2 linked regions of the Ancylobacter polymorphus genome follow. The protein of the gene in region 2 interacts with the protein of the main gene of each other region in a pairwise test. Links are inferred from orthologs where the notes say so. Each region holds a gene or a part of one and is shown on either strand. Other genes may lie near its edges.

Region 1 (7,855 bases), 3.4 Mb from region 2 along the record:
TTGCCTTCAAGGAGCAGCTTCGCGGCATCGACACGCTCGTCATTGACGACCTGCAGTTCCTGCAAGGCAAGAGCGTGCAGCAGGAATTCTGCCACACGCTCAATGCCCTGATGGATTCCGGCCGCCAGGTGGTGATCGCCGCCGACCGTCCGCCCGCGGAGCTCGACGCGCTGGAGGAACGGGTACGCTCGCGCCTCGCCGGCGGGCTCGTGGTCGAGATCGCGCCGCTCGACGACGAACTGAAGCTCGAAATCCTGAACGCCCGCATCGCGACGCTGGCGCAGCAGCATCCCGGCTTCAGCGTTCCGCACGACGTGCTCAACTTCATCGCCCGCCATTGCGGCCAGAACGGCCGTGACCTCGACGGCGCGCTGAATCGCTTGCTGGCGCATAACCAGCTCACCTCCCGCGCCATCACGCTCGAAATGGCCGAGACCGCCGTGCGCGACCTGGTGCGGTCGAGCGAACCCAAGCGCGTGCGGGTGGACGATATTCTGCGCGTCGTCGCCAAGCACTACAATGTCAGCCGCGCCGACATCCTCTCCCAGCGCCGCACCGCCAATGTGGTGAAACCGCGCCAGATCGCGATGTATCTCGCCAAGATGCTGACCCTGCGCTCGCTGCCGGAGATCGGGCGGCGCTTTGGCGGGCGCGATCACACCACGGTGCTGCATGCCGTACGCAAGATCGACGGCCTCGTCGGCACCGACCGCGTGCTCGCCGATGAGGTTGAGACGCTGAAGCGGCTGGTCAACGACGAGTAGCTGCGGGCGCCGAAGACGGCGTTTTGCCCGATATACCCGCAGATTTCCCCATCATTTCGGCGCATCCCTTTGGTGCGCCGCTTGCCTTGATACGCGAGGGGCGGCAATGTCGGCGCCCCCGGCGGCGCGGTCGCGCCGCTGCCCGGGGCGCGTGGCCGGGGTCGTTCGGCCGCCCGTGCCTCGTGCACCTTTCCTTTTTCGTAAAGCCACGGGTGTCGCGGCCATGAAGGTCACTGTCGAGCGGGCCGAGTTGCTCAAGTCTCTGGCCCACGTCCATCGTGTCGTCGAGCGGCGCAACACCATTCCGATCCTCGCCAACGTGCTGATGCGGAGCGATCCGCGCGGGCTCGCGCTGCGGGCCACCGACCTCGACATCGAGATTGTCGAGACGATCGCGGCCGAGGTTCAGGAAGAAGGCGCGACAACCGTTCCCGCGCATACGATCTACGACATTGTCCGCAAACTGCCGGAAGGCGCCCAGGTGCAGATCGAGACATCGGGCGACCGCAGCACGCTCACCGTGCGCGCTGGCCGTTCGCGTTTCGCGCTGCAGACACTGCCGGAGAATGAGTTCCCCGATCTGGCCGCCGGCGAGATGACCCATAGCTTCACCCTGCCGGCCGGCGAGCTGAAGCGCCTCGTGGACAAGACCCAGTTCGCGATCTCGACCGAAGAGACCCGCTACTATCTCAACGGCATTTATCTCCACGTAGCGGACGCTGGCGGACCGGTGCTGCGCGCCGTCGCCACTGACGGCCATCGCCTGGCGCAGGCGCAGACAACCGCGCCTGCCGGCGCCAGCGGCATGCCCGGCGTCATCGTGCCGCGCAAGGCCGTCGCCGAAATCCAGCGCCTTGCCGAGAATGCGGATGCCGAGGTGACGGTCGAGCTTTCCGCCGCCAAGATCCGCGTGTCGCTTGATCGCGTGGTGCTGACCTCCAAACTCATCGACGGCACCTTCCCGGATTATGGCCGCGTCATTCCGGTCGGCAACGACAAGACACTGGTGGTCGACAAGGCCGATTTCGCTTCCGCCGTCGATCGCGTCTCCACCGTGGCCAGCGAGCGGGGCCGGGCGGTTAAGCTCTCCATCGCCGATGGCAAACTGACCCTCTCCGTCACCAATCCGGATTCGGGCAGCGCCACGGAGGAGATCGAGGTCGAATACGCGGCCGAGGCGATCGATATCGGCTTCAACAGCCGCTACCTCCTCGACATCACCTCGCAGATCGAAGGCAGCACGGCCGAGCTGAAGCTCGCCGATCCCGGTTCGCCCACCCTGGTGCAGGACCCGGACAAGCGCGGCGCGCTCTATGTGCTGATGCCGATGCGGGTGTGAGCGCGGCCACGACGGTTACGGCCCGCCTCGCGCGCTTGCGGCTGACCGATTTCCGCAGCTACCCGTCTGCGGATATTCGCGTCGGCAAAGGGCCCATCGTGTTGCTGGGCCAGAACGGGGCCGGGAAGACCAATCTTCTGGAAGCCATCTCGCTGCTTGCGCCGGGTCGTGGCCTGCGGCGTGCCACGCTCGACCAGTTTGCGGCGCGTCGGCCCGGCGCCCAGGGGTGGGCGTTGTCCGCCGTGGTCGAAGGGGCGTATGGCGAGGTCGTGCTCGGCACCGGCGTCGAAGCCGATAGCGAGACGCGAACCCGCCGCTGCCGCATCGACGGCGAGAGCGTGGGGTCGGCTGCGGCCTTTGCCGCCCATGTCCGCATTGTCTGGCTGACGCCCGACATGGACGGGCTGTTTCTCGGCCCGCCTTCGGAACGTCGGCGTTTCCTCGACCGTCTGGTGCTGGCGGTCGATGCCGAGCACGGGGCGCGGGTCAACGCGCTGGAGCGGGCGCTACGGTCGCGTAACCGCCTGCTTGAGGAGCCCACGACCGATCCCCGCTATCTCGACGCCGTGGAACAGGAACTGGCGGCGCTCGCGATCGCGGTGGCTGCAGCGCGGATGGAGACCGTGCAACGGCTTGCCGCTGGCATCGCGCAGGGGCGCGAGGCGCATGACGACGGCGCGTCCCTTTTCCCCTGGGCAACGGTTGCGCTTGACGGGGAGGTGGAGCGCGCGCTGGCAACCGAGCCGGCAACGGTCGTCGAGGATCAGTACCGGATGGCCTTGCGGGCCGCCCGCCCGCGTGACCGCGCGGCAGGGCGGACCCTGGAGGGGCCGCATCTGACCGACCTGCTCGTCGGCCACGGTCCGAAAGCCATTCCCGCCGGACAGGGTTCCACCGGCGAGCAGAAGGCGCTGCTGATCGGGCTCGCCCTCGCACATGCCCGCCTGGTGACGGAGATGACGGGCGGAACGCCCGTCATGCTCCTCGACGATGTGGTCGCCTATCTCGACCCCGAACGGCGCATCGCCCTTTTTGCCGCGCTCGACGCGCTCGGCGCGCAGGTGTGGATGACCGGCGCCGACCCCTCGGCCTTCGCGGCGCTTGCCGGAAGGGCGGAAACCTTCGCGGTGACGCCCGGCCATGTCGAGAGGCACGCCTGAACCCTTGAAATAAAAGGGAAAATGCCCTAGAAATCGGACCATCCCAATGGGCTTGTCGGCGGGCTCCGTCGTCGTGGCCATTCACCCGGGCGCCGGCCTGTCAAAGTGCTAACGCCCCGCCACGAATTCACCGTGCGAGTGCGGTATAAATCCCAATCACATCCTCGATTCGTAGAGCTTCATTCCATGGCCGACCCTGACAACGCTCCGTCCCCCGCCGCGAACACCGCGAACGGGGAAGACTATGGCGCGCAGTCGATTCAGGTGCTTCGCGGCCTCGACGCGGTGCGCAAGCGCCCGGGAATGTATATCGGCGATACGGATGACGGCTCCGGTCTCCACCATATGGTGTATGAGGTGGTGGACAACGCCATCGATGAAGCGCTGGCCGGCTATGCCAATGAGGTGACGGTCACGCTGAACGCTGAAGGTTCGGTCACCGTGACCGATAATGGCCGCGGCATCCCGACCGACATCCATGAAGAAGAAGGGGTTTCCGCGGCGCAGGTCATCATGACCCAGTTGCACGCGGGCGGTAAATTCAACCAGAACTCCTATAAGGTCTCCGGTGGCCTGCACGGCGTCGGCGTCTCGGTGGTGAACGCGCTTTCCACAACTCTCGACCTCACCATCTGGCGCGGTGGATATGAATACTTCATGCGCTTCCGCCACGGCGACGCCGAAGCGGACCTGAAGCAAACCGGGCCCGCGCCGGAAGGCCGGCGCGGCACGCGCGTGACATTCCTGCCGAGCCCGGAAACCTTCACCAAGACCGAATTCGACTATGGCACATTGGAACACCGGCTGCGCGAACTCGCCTTCCTCAATTCGGGCGTGCGGATTGTCCTGACCGACGCGCGCCATGCCGAGGTGAAGCGCGAAGAGATGATGTATGAAGGCGGCGTCGAAGCCTTCGTGCAGTATCTCGACCGTTCCAAGCAGGCTCTGTTGCCCAAGCCGATCGTGATCCGCGCCGAGCGCGACGGCATCATGGTGGAATGCGCGCTCTCATGGAACGACAGCTACCATGAGAACGTGCTGTGCTTCACCAACAACATCCCTCAGCGTGACCGCGGCACCCATTTCACCGGCTTCGCGGCGGCCCTGACTCGCCAGATCATCGGCTATTCAGAGCGCTCCGGCATCGCCAAGAAAGAGAAGGTCGACCCTACCGGCGAGGATTGCCGCGAGGGCCTCACCGCCGTGCTTTCGGTGAAGGTGCCTGACCCGAAATTCTCATCCCAGACCAAGGACAAGCTGGTCTCGTCCGAGGTGCGCCCAGTGGTCGAGGCGCTGGTGAACGATGCGCTCGGCACTTGGCTCGAGGAGCACCCCGGCGAGAGCAAGGCGCTGGTGACCAAGGTGGTCGAAGCCGCTGCTGCACGCGAAGCGGCGCGCCGGGCGCGCGAACTCACCCGCCGCAAGAACCCTCTCGATGTCGCTTCGCTGCCCGGCAAGCTCGCCGACTGTCAGGAACGCGATCCGGCCAAATCCGAACTTTTCATCGTCGAGGGTGACTCGGCCGGCGGTTCCGCCAAGATGGGCCGCAACCGGGCCTTCCAGGCGATCCTGCCGCTGCGCGGCAAGATCCTGAATGTCGAGCGCGCCCGCTTCGACAAGATGCTCTCGTCCGACCAGATCGGCACGCTGATCACGGCGCTCGGCACGGGAATCGGCCGCGACGACTTCAATGTCGACAAGCTGCGCTACCACAAGATCATCATCATGACGGACGCGGACGTGGACGGTTCCCACATCCGCACCCTTCTGCTGACCTTCTTCTTCCGCCAGATGCCGGAACTGCTTGAACGCGGGCACATCTACATTGCCCAGCCGCCGCTCTATAAGGTGACGCGCGGCAAGTCCGAGCAATATCTCAAGGACGAGCGTTCGCTGGAAGATTACCTCATCACCCAGGGCCTGGACGAGGCGTCCTTGCATCTTGCCACCGGCGAAGTGCGCGGCGGGGCCGATCTTCATCATGTGCTGGAAAGCGCCCGCTCCTTCCGCCATGTGATGAACGGCCTGCATCCACGTTACAACCGCGCGGTGGTGGAGCAGGCGGCGATCGCCGGCGCGTTGACGCCCGGCCTGCTGGTCGAGGAAGAACGCGCCTCTGAGATCGCCACTATCGTCGCCGGCCGGCTTGACCGGATCGCCGAGGACACGGAACGCGGCTGGACCGGCGAGGCTGATGGCGCCGGCTTCCGTTTCACACGGACCGTGCGCGGGGTGAAAGAAGTGGCCGTGCTCGACGCCACCTTCATCGGCTCCGCCGAGGCGCGCCGGCTCGACAGCCTGGCGGCCGACCTGCAGGAGGTGCATGCCGACCCCGCCACCCTGCGCCGCAAGGGATCCGAAACCCTCGTCTTCGGCCCGATGGACCTGTTCGATGCCGTGACCGATGCCGGCCGCAAGGGCGTCGCGCTGCAGCGCTACAAGGGCCTTGGCGAGATGAATGCCGAGCAGCTGTGGGAGACGACGCTCGATGTCGATGCCCGTTCGCTGCTGCAGGTGAAGGTGAAGGAAGTCGCGGACGCCGACGACCTGTTCAACCGTCTGATGGGCGATGTGGTGGAACCGCGCCGCGAGTTCATCCAGGACAATGCGCTGCGCGCCAGCGTCGACGTCTGAGGCCCCTTCCGCAAAGCGCTGTGCTGGCGCAGATGTGAGGGGCGGACGGCTCGTCGCGAAGCCCGCCCGCCCCATAGTCTTGTGCGACTTCCCTTACGACAGGAGCCGCACCATGCTCACATCCCTTCGCCCGTCACGCACGATGCTCGGCGCCGGCCTTGCCGGCCTCCTTGCCCTCTCGGCCCCCGCTCTCGCCCATCACGGCTGGAGCTGGGCGGAGAGCGAGCAGATGACGCTGGAAGGCACCATCAAGACCATCTCGATGGCGCCGCCGCACCCCTCGCTTGAGGTGACGGCCAGCGACGGCACGCTCTGGCAGGTCGATCTCGGCAATCCCCGCCAGACTTCCGCTTCCGGCTTCACCGGGGATACGGCCAAGCCCGGCGACGCCATCACCGTGCTTGGCAACCGAAATCGCGACAGCGCCAAGGCCCATATGAAAGCGGTGCGCATCACCCTCGCAGGCACGAATTACGACATGTACCCCGAGCGGATCGGCCGCAACTGAGGTTGCCGGTGGAAGAGCTGTGGGGCACTCTCGCCGCGCTGGCAGATTGGCCCGGCGCCCGCGCCCTGCGGGCGTCGTGGATCGCCTACCTCCTCGTCAATGCGGCCCACATTCTCGGCGTCGCGCTGCTGCTCGGCGCCATTCTCGTGCTCGACCTGCGGCTGCTTGGTGCGTTCGGCGCCGTGCCGCTTGCCGTGATGGGGCCGCTTCAGCTGCGGGTGGCGGCTTTTGGCCTTGGCCTCGCTGTGCTCACGGGGGCGTGGCTGTTCTCGATACGCCCCATCGACTATGCCGCCAACCCCGCCTTCCAGATCAAGCTGGCCCTCCTGGCTGCGGCGCTTGCGAATAGCGGGCTTCAGCACACGAATGCAGACTTCCGGCGGGCGATGACGGGCGCGCCTGTCACGCCGGCTGTGCGCGCCTGCGCCGCCGCCTCGATTGTGCTCTGGATCGCCCTTCTCGTGGCGGGCCGGTGGATCGGCTTCGCCTGAGGCGGGCTTGGCCGCAAGTTCACTCGCCTTCGCCGTCCGCTGGCACTAGAGTGCCCCGTCCTTCGCGTCGAGTTCTTGCCCATGATGTCCCTGCCCTCCCCTGCCCCGCGCACTGGCGCCCGCCTCCTCGTCGACGCCCTCCTCGCCAACGGCGTGACCCGCACCTTCGGCGTGCCCGGCGAAAGCTATCTCGACGTGCTGGATGCGCTGTCCGACAGCGCCATCGACTTCGTGATCTGCCGGCAGGAAAGCGGCGCGGCGATGATGGCGGAAGCCTGCGGCAAGCTGACCGGGCGGCCGGGAATCTGCTTCGTCACGCGCGGGCCCGGCGCTACCAATGCGAGCGCCGGCATCCATATCGCCCAGCAGGATTCGACGCCGATGATCCTGTTCGTCGGCCAGATCTCGCGGGCGATGCGCGGTCGTGAAGCGTTTCAGGAGGTCGATTACCGCGCCGTCTTCGGCCCGCTCGCCAAATGGGCGGTGGAAATCGACGACGCGGCGCGCATTCCGGAAATCGTCTCCCGGGCCTTCCGCGTCGCCATGCAGGGCCGGCCGGGGCCGGTGGTCGTCGCCCTGCCGGAAGACGTGCTGAGCGCGCTCGCCGAGGTGCCGGACGCGCCTGCCGTGGAGCCGGCCGAAACCTGGCCGGGCCTTGCCGACATGATGCGGCTGCAGCGCCTGCTCTGGGCGGCCAAGCGGCCGCTGATGATCCTTGGCGGGGCGCGCTGGAACGAACGCGCGGTCGCCTCCGTCACCCGCTTCGCCGAGCGCTTCGACCTCCCCGTGGCGGTCAGCTTCCGGCGGCAGATGCTGTTTCCGGCGGATCACGCCTGTTTCGCCGGCGACATCGGTTTCTCCGTCAATCCGAAGCTCACGGCCCGTCTGAAGGACGCCGATCTCGTCATTCTCGCCGGCGGGCGGTTCGGCGAGGTGCCCTCGCAGGGCTACAGCCTGCT
Region 2 (8,047 bases):
GGTGCGGCCGATCGGCGACTGGTCGATGTCGATGACCTTGTCCAGGTGCTCCAGTCCCTCCAGCCCGTCATGCGGCGCCGGCGGCTCGGAGGCGCCATTCAGCCGCCGCGCCACCGCCTTGTACAGCGTGTCGATCAGCAGGGTCGACTTGCCGCCGCCCGACACGCCGGTAACTGCCGTAAACAAGCCGAGCGGGATCGACGCGGTGACGTTCTTCAGATTGTTGCCGCGCGCATTCACCACCCGCAGCATGCGCTTGGGGTTCGGCTTGCGACGCTTGGGTACCGGCACGTTGAGCTCGCCGGTGAGGTATTTGCCTGTGAGCGAATTCGGGTTGGCGAGGAGTTCCTTCGGCGTGCCCTGCGCCACGATGCGCCCGCCATGCACGCCAGCGCCGGGGCCTACATCGACCACGTAATCGGCGGCAAGGATCGCGTCTTCGTCATGCTCGACGACGATGACCGTATTGCCGAGATCGCGCAGCCGCCGCAGGGTGCCGAGCAGGCGCTCATTGTCGCGCTGGTGCAGTCCGATGGACGGCTCGTCCAGCACATAGAGCACGCCGGTGAGACCGGAGCCAATCTGTGAGGCGAGCCGGATGCGCTGACTCTCGCCACCGGACAACGTGCCGGAGGCGCGGGCGAGGGTGAGATAATCCAGCCCGACATCGAGCAGGAAGGCGAGGCGCTCGCGGATCTCCTTGAGAATACGCGCGGCGATCTCGTTCTGCTTGTCGGTGAGCTGGCCGGGGAGGCTGGCGAACCACTCCAGCGCGTGGCGCACGGAAAGCTCTGCCGCCGCGCCGATATGCCGGCCGGCGATCTTCACCGCCAAAGCCTCAGGCTTCAGCCGGTAGCCATGGCAGGCGGCGCAGGGAACGGCGGAGAAATATTTGCCGATCTCCTCGCGCGCCCAATCGCTTTCCGTTTCGCGCCAGCGCCGTTCCAGATTGGTGACGATGCCCTCGAACGTCTTCACCGTCTCATAGGCGCGCATGCCGTCATTATAGACGAAGCGGATGGTCTCGGCCTTCGAGCCGTGCAGAATGACGTTGCGCACATTCTCCGGCAGCTCCGACCAGGGAGTCGTGAGCTTGACGCCGTAATGACGGGCAATCGCCTCCAGCGTCTGGCCGTAATAGGGCGAAGTCGACTTCGCCCAAGGCGCGATGGCGCCCTGCTTCAGCGAGCGCGCCGCATCCGGGACGATGAGGTTCGGGTCGATCTTGCTCTCATGGCCCAACCCATCGCACGTGGGGCAGGCGCCGAACGGGTTGTTGAAGGAGAACAGCCGCGGTTCGATCTCGGCAATGGTGAAGCCGGAAACCGGGCAGGCGAATTTCTCCGAGAACACGATGCGGCGGGCGTCGCCGCTCTCTTCCTTCTCGTCGGCGAACTCGATGACCGCGATGCCGTCGGCCAGGCCGAGCGCCGTCTCGAACGAATCCGCCAGCCGGCTGGCGATGTCTGGCCGCACGACGAGGCGGTCCACCACCACGTCGATATCGTGCTTGAACTTCTTGTCGAGCGACGGCGCGTCGGCGATCTCATGGAACTCGCCGTCGATCTTGACCCGCTGGAATCCCTTCTTCTGGAATTCGGCCAGTTCCTTCCGATACTCGCCCTTGCGACCGCGCACCACGGGCGCGAGCAGATAAAGCCGCGTCTTCTCCGGCAGGGCGAGCACCCGGTCGACCATCTGGCTGACGGTCTGGCTTTCGATCGGCAGTCCGGTGGCCGGCGAATAGGGCACGCCCACGCGCGCCCAAAGCAGGCGCATATAGTCATAGATCTCGGTGACGGTGCCGACCGTCGAGCGCGGATTCTTCGAGGTCGTTTTCTGCTCGATGGAAATGGCCGGCGAGAGGCCGTCGATCTGATCGACATCCGGCTTCTGCATCATCTCCAGAAACTGGCGCGCATAGGCCGAGAGGCTCTCGACATAGCGGCGCTGACCCTCGGCATAGATGGTGTCGAAGGCCAGAGACGACTTGCCCGACCCGGACAGGCCGGTGAATACCACCAGGCTGTCGCGCGGGATTTCGAGATCGACATTCTTGAGGTTGTGCTCGCGCGCGCCCCGGATCGCAATCGTGCGGGCATCGCGGCGCGGGAGATCCACGCGGTCCTTCATTCCGAACTCTTCTCGCCGGTTTCTACGGGCAGCTACGCCGAACAACAGATTTTGCAGGGCGGCGCATTACGGCGACGAGGCCCGCCCGGCGAAGGGATCAGCCCCCGACGCCGTGCAGCGCTGCCAAACCCGCCGCGACAGCAAGTGCGCCGGCTACGGCCAGAAAGGCGCGGCGGATCAACGCCTGGCGGGCCTCTTCGGCACGGACGGCGATGGCACGGGCGCGCGGGCGATGGCGCATCTGGGTCATGATGGGGACAGGCTCCCTTTTAGAACACAGGGTAAACATAGTCCGGCGCGCGCGCTTCGCAATGTCGACTCAGCACTCTTGCGGCAGCTTAGACACAATGCTAGGAACAGAACAAGAACAATGTTTCTGGTCGATGTTCCGCGGCGCCATGTGGGCGCAAAGCGGTGGACAGCACAGGCCCGAGGCGCGCGGCCGGGCGTCCGCTGGTCTATTATGCGTTCCCTTTCACGAGCGCGCGCCAGAGCGGGCGTCCGGCAGTTTCGGAGGACAAGATGGCGGGCAGCGTCAACAAGGTGATCCTGATCGGCAATCTCGGCCGCGACCCCGAAGTGCGGACGTTCCAGAATGGCGGGCGCGTGTGCAATTTGCGCATCGCGACCTCGGAAACGTGGCGCGACAAGGCCTCGGGGGAGCGCAAGGAGCGCACCGAGTGGCACAGCGTGGTGATTTTCAACGAGAACCTGCTGCGCGTCGCGGAGCAGTATCTGCGCAAGGGTTCCAAGGTCTATATTGAAGGCCAGATCGAGACCCGCAAGGCCACCGACCAGAATGGCGGCGAGCGCTACTTCACCGAAATCGTGCTGCGGCCGTTCCGGGGCGAACTCACCATTCTCGACAGCCGCGGCGGCGGGTCGGAAGGCGGCGGCGGAGATGATTACAGCGCCGGGAGCAGCGATTTCGGTTCGGGCGGCGGCTATGGCGGCGGTTCGGGTGGCGGGCGTTCCTTTGGTGGCGAGCGTCGTCCGGCACCTGCGAGCGGATCGGGCGGCGGCAAGTTCGGCGGCGGGCCCGCTGGCGGCTCCGGCGGCGACCTGGACGACGAGATTCCGTTCTGAGGCCTGGTCACCGAACCGGTACAGGGCAGAGCGGTGCGGCCTACCACTGCAAGATGCGCAGTGCGAGTAAGCGCCGCTAACGGTGCGTGAGCCGCATGGGGTCGCGGAGGCGGCAACAAAGACGGGCAATTCCCGATAGGGAGCTCAGGTGAGGAACGACGCCCGGATCCCGTCGATCACGAACTGTACCGCCAGCGCGGTCAGCACCACGCCCAGCAGGCGCGAAAGAATGGCGTTGCCGGTGACACCAAGCAGCCTGTCCATCCGACGGGCCGCGAGGAAGACAGCGAGGCAGCTCGCGATCACCAGCGCGGTGATGACGAAAAGCGCCGCGAGCCGCGCCGGGTCGCCATGCGCCTCGCCGGCCAGCAGCAGCATGGCGGTGATGGCGCCGGGCCCGGCCATCAGCGGGATGGCGAGCGGGAAGACCGCGAGCGTCCGCAGGAGCTTTTCGCGCTGGGCGACTTCCGACGCGTCGAATTTGCGCTCGGTGCGCCGGCCGAACACCATCTCGAAAGAGATCGCGAACAGCAACAGCCCACCGGCGATGCGAAACGCGGGCAGGGTGATACCCAGCGCGGCCAGAAGCGGCGCGCCGACAAGGCCGAACGTGACCAATATCGCGAGCGCAATGGCGGCCGAACGGAGCGCCACCAGACGCCTTTCTCCAGCCGTCAGATCCGAGGTGACGGCCAGGAACAGCGGCGCGAGGCCGATCGGGTCGATCACCACCGCCATGGTCACGATGGCCGAGAACATATAGTCGAGCACGTCGCCACCTTCCGCCTTCAATCACGGCGCCCCCGCCGACGGTAGCATTCTATAAGATCGTCCCCACGCGGGCCTGCCAAGGCCTCTCAGATGACACCGCTTGGCTGGGCGCGGCGCCGCGCTTTCGCCACCTTCGCGCGGGGCTGTGGAATTGGGGCTGTAAGCCGTTGGTAAGGCACGCGTTTTGGCGCCGGAGAAAAAGCCGTCGCGCTGGCGTTTCCGGGCAGAATGGTCTAAACAGGCACACACGTTCCGCAACCACGGAAAGACGATTCCTTGTCCGATTCCGACACGTTCAACCCGGAGGGCGGCGGCCCTTCGGATATCCGGCCCGTCTCGATCACCGAGGAGCTGTCCCGCAGCTATCTCGACTATGCGATGAGCGTCATCGTCTCGCGCGCGCTTCCCGATGTGCGCGACGGTCTGAAGCCGGTGCATCGCCGTATTCTGTTCTCGATGCGCGAGAACAATTACACGCCTGAGCGCCCCTACAATAAATCGGCGCGTGTGACCGGCGATACGATGGGTAAGTACCATCCGCACGGCAACCAGGCGATCTATGACGCGCTGGTGCGTCTGGCGCAGGACTTCTCCATGCGCCTGCCGCTGATCGACGGCCAGGGCAATTTCGGTTCTGTCGATGGCGACCCGCCGGCGGCCGAGCGCTACACCGAGGTGCGCCTCGCCAAGCCGGCGATGAACCTGCTGGACGATCTCGACAAGGACACGGTCGATTTCCAGGACAATTACGACGGCCGCGAGCAGGAGCCGACGGTCCTGCCGGCCCGCTTCCCCAATCTTCTGGTCAACGGCGCCGGCGGCATCGCCGTCGGCATGGCGACCAACATCCCCCCGCACAATCTCGGCGAGGTGGTGGATGCGTGCGTTGCGCTTATCGACGACCCCTCGCTCGATGTGGAGCGGCTGCTCGACTATATTCAGGGCCCGGACTTCCCCACAGGCGCGCTCATTCTCGGACGCAGCGGCATAAGGCAAGCCTATCTCACCGGCCGCGGCTCCATCGTCATGCGTTCGCGCGCGACGATCGAGGAAATCCGCAAGGACCGTGACGCCATCATCGTCACCGAAATTCCCTATCAGGTGAACAAGGCGACCATGATCGAGCGCATCGCCGAACTGGTGCGCGAGAAGCGGCTGGAGGGCATCGCCGAAATCCGCGACGAATCCTCCCGCGAAGGCATGCGGGTGGTGTTCGAGGTCAAGCGCGACGCCCAGGCGGATGTCGTGCTGAACAATCTCTACCGCATGACCGCGCTGCAGACGTCCTTCGGCGCGAATATGGTGGCGCTGAACGGCGGCAAGCCGGCGCTGATGAACCTGCTGGATCTGTTGACCGCCTTCGTCGCCTTCCGCGAGGACGTGGTGAGCCGGCGGACCAAGTTCCTGCTGCGCAAGGCGCGTGACCGTGCGCATGTGCTGGTCGGCCTCGCCATCGCCGTCGCCAATATCGACGAGATCATCCACACGATCCGCACCTCGCCCGATCCCGCGTCGGCGCGCGAGGCGCTGATGACGCGGCATTGGCCGGCGATGGATGTCGCCCCGCTGATCGCGCTCATCGACGATCCCCGGCATCGGCTCGCCGAGGACGGCACCTATCGCCTCTCCGCCGAGCAGGCGCGCGCCATTCTCGATCTGCGCCTGCAGCGCCTCACCGCGCTGGGCCGGGACGAGGTCGCGGACGAACTCGACAAGATCGCGGTAGAGATTCGCGAATATCTCGACATTCTCGCCAGCCGCGAGCGCATCCGTGGCATCGTCAAGGACGAGCTGTTGGCGGTGAAGGCGGAATTCGGCACGCCGCGCAAGACCGAGATCACCGAAGCTGAGGGCGATTTCGAGGACGAGGACCTGATCGCCCGCGAAGACATGGTCGTCACGGTTTCCCATGCCGGCTATGTCAAGCGTGTGCCGCTGTCGACCTATCGCGCGCAGCGGCGCGGCGGCAAGGGCCGCTCGGCGATGCAGACCAAGGACGAAGATTTCGTCACCCGCCTCTTCGTCGCCTCGACCCATGCGCCGGTGCTGTTCTTCTCGTCCAAGGGGCAGGTCTACAAGCTGAAGGTCTGGCGCCTGCCGATGTCGGCGCCGCAGTCGCGCGGCAAGGCGCTGGTGAACATTCTGCCGCTCACCGAAGGCGAGCGCATCACCTCGATCATGGCGCTGCCGGACGAGGAGGCGTGGAGCCGGCTTCAGATCATGTTCGCGACCAATTCCGGCACGGTGCGGCGGAACGAGCTGTCCGATTTCACCAATGTGAACCGCAACGGCAAGATCGCGATGAAGCTGGAAGTGGGTGAGTCCATCGCCGGCGTGCAACTCTGCACCGAGGCCGACGACGTGCTGCTGACCAGCGCCAACGGCCAGTGCATCCGCTTTCCCGTTACCGAGGTGCGTGTCTTCAAGGGACGCGATTCCATGGGCGTGCGCGGCATCCAGCTGGAAGAGGGTGATCGGCTCATTTCCATGGCGATCATTCGCCATGTCGAGGCGACGGCGGAAGAGCGTGCCGCCTATATCAAGCTCGCCAACGCCATCCGCCGGAGCCAGAACGGCGTGGAGGCCAATGGCGAGGAGGGCGAGGTCGTTGAGGCCGAGATCGTCGAGCCGGATGCGGAAGAAGCGGTTGCCGGGCCGGCGGATATCGACCAGGCGCGCTATGTCGCCATGGGCGCTGCCGAGCAATTCATCCTGACACTCTCGGAGAATGGCTACGGCAAGCGCACCTCGTCCTATGAGTACCGCACCACGCGGCGCGGCGGTAAGGGCATCGTCGCCATGGCGGTCAATGACCGCAACGGCCCGTTGGTTGCCTCGTTCCCCGTGGAGGACGCCGATCAGATCATGCTGGTCACCGATGGCGGCCAGCTCATCCGCTGCCCGGTGAACGGCATCCGCACCGTGGGGCGTGGCAGCCAAGGCGTGATCGTGTTCGACACGGCGGAGGACGAGAAGGTCGTCTCCGTCGAGCGCGTCACCGAGGACGAGGGCGACGAGGCGCTGGGCGGCGAGGCGGCGGGCGAAGACGCCGCAAGCTGAGCCAAGGCCATGATGAGAACACGGAACGGCGCCAGAAGGCGCCGTTCTTGTTTCCACGCCTCGTATGTTGCCCCGCCGAATGTCATCGCCCATGCGTCCCCTTTTCCTCCTTCTCGCGCTTGCCTTCATGGCGATCAGCGCTGGAGTCGCGCGCGCCGACGGTGTCGGCTTTCGCCGGCTGAGCCTCACCGAGATTCCGGAGCGCCCCCTGGAGGCGGCGGTCTGGTATCCGACATCGGCGGCGGGCCCGCAGACCTTGATCGGCGACAATGCCGTCTTGGTGGGCGAATCCGTCATCGTCGACGCCGCCCCGGCAGCCGGTCGCCACCGTCTCGTCGTGCTCTCTCACGGCTTTGGCGGCAATCTCGGCAACCAGGCCTGGCTGGCGGTCGCGCTTGCGCGGCATGGCTATATGGTCGCGGCGGTGAACCATCCCGGCACCACCAGCCGCAACCTCAAGCCCGATATTGGCGCCCGACTTTGGGAACGGCCGCGCGATCTGTCCCGGCTGATCGACCGGATCACCCGCGACCCCGCCTTCGGTGCAGATGCCGACAAGGTCGGCGTCATCGGCCATTCTCTCGGCGGCTGGACGGCGATGGCGCTTGCTGGTGCGCGTTTCGATCCGGCCCGTTTCGCGGCGGACTGCGACGTTTATGCCCAGCTCGCGGCCTGCGAGATATCTGGTCGGCTTGAGGTGGGAAGCACGGTCGAGGCGCGCACGCTGTTGGCCGGTGATCTCGCCGACCGGCGCGTGGGTGCGGCGGTATCGCTCGATCTCGGGCTGGCGCGCGGCTTCACGCCGGAGAGCCTCGCTGCCCTGAAAGTGCCTGTGCTGGTGATCTCGGCAGGCGAGGGCGACCCGCATGTGCCGGCCGCACTGGAGTCGCGTTATCTGGCCGCGCATCTCCCTTTCGCATTGGGACGCTATATCGCTTTGGACGGCGCTACGCATTTCAGCTTCCTGCCACTGTGCAAGCCGGGGGCGGTCGCGTTG

What was found. The genes of interacting proteins can lie anywhere in the genome.
Region 1: the proteins of gyrA (region 2) and gyrB interact in binary tests that used the Escherichia coli proteins (3 or more experiments, as listed by UniProt). The link is inferred for Ancylobacter polymorphus from one-to-one orthologs.

The regions. Positions count from the first base shown.
Region 1 is NZ_CP083239.1:834-8,688, forward strand. Bases 3,050-6,173 are described here. They hold gyrB (DNA topoisomerase (ATP-hydrolyzing) subunit B), read left to right. Parts: upstream 3,050-3,449; coding sequence 3,450-5,897; downstream 5,898-6,173. Other genes in these bases: recF (DNA replication/repair protein RecF), read left to right, coding at 3,050-3,263; K9D25_RS00025 (DUF6152 family protein), read left to right, coding at 6,010-6,173. Outside these bases: chromosomal replication initiator protein DnaA, read left to right, coding at 1-764; dnaN (DNA polymerase III subunit beta), read left to right, coding at 988-2,103; more of recF, read left to right, coding at 2,100-3,049; more of K9D25_RS00025, read left to right, coding at 6,174-6,405; K9D25_RS00030 (DUF2214 domain-containing protein), read left to right, coding at 6,414-6,896; K9D25_RS00035 (thiamine pyrophosphate-binding protein), read left to right, coding at 6,978-7,855. UniProt on the Escherichia coli protein: DNA gyrase negatively supercoils closed circular double-stranded DNA in an ATP-dependent manner to maintain chromosomes in an underwound state.
Region 2 is NZ_CP083239.1:3,404,475-3,412,521, reverse strand. Bases 3,935-7,250 are described here. They hold gyrA (DNA gyrase subunit A), read left to right. Parts: upstream 3,935-4,266; coding sequence 4,267-7,050; downstream 7,051-7,250. Other genes in these bases: K9D25_RS16140 (alpha/beta hydrolase family protein), read left to right, coding at 7,178-7,250; K9D25_RS16150 (MarC family protein), read right to left, coding at 3,935-3,990. Also shown: excinuclease ABC subunit UvrA, read right to left, coding at 1-2,133; K9D25_RS16160 (hypothetical protein), read right to left, coding at 2,231-2,383; ssb (single-stranded DNA-binding protein), read left to right, coding at 2,656-3,219; more of K9D25_RS16150, read right to left, coding at 3,364-3,934; more of K9D25_RS16140, read left to right, coding at 7,251-8,047. UniProt on the Escherichia coli protein: A type II topoisomerase that negatively supercoils closed circular double-stranded (ds) DNA in an ATP-dependent manner to maintain chromosomes in an underwound state.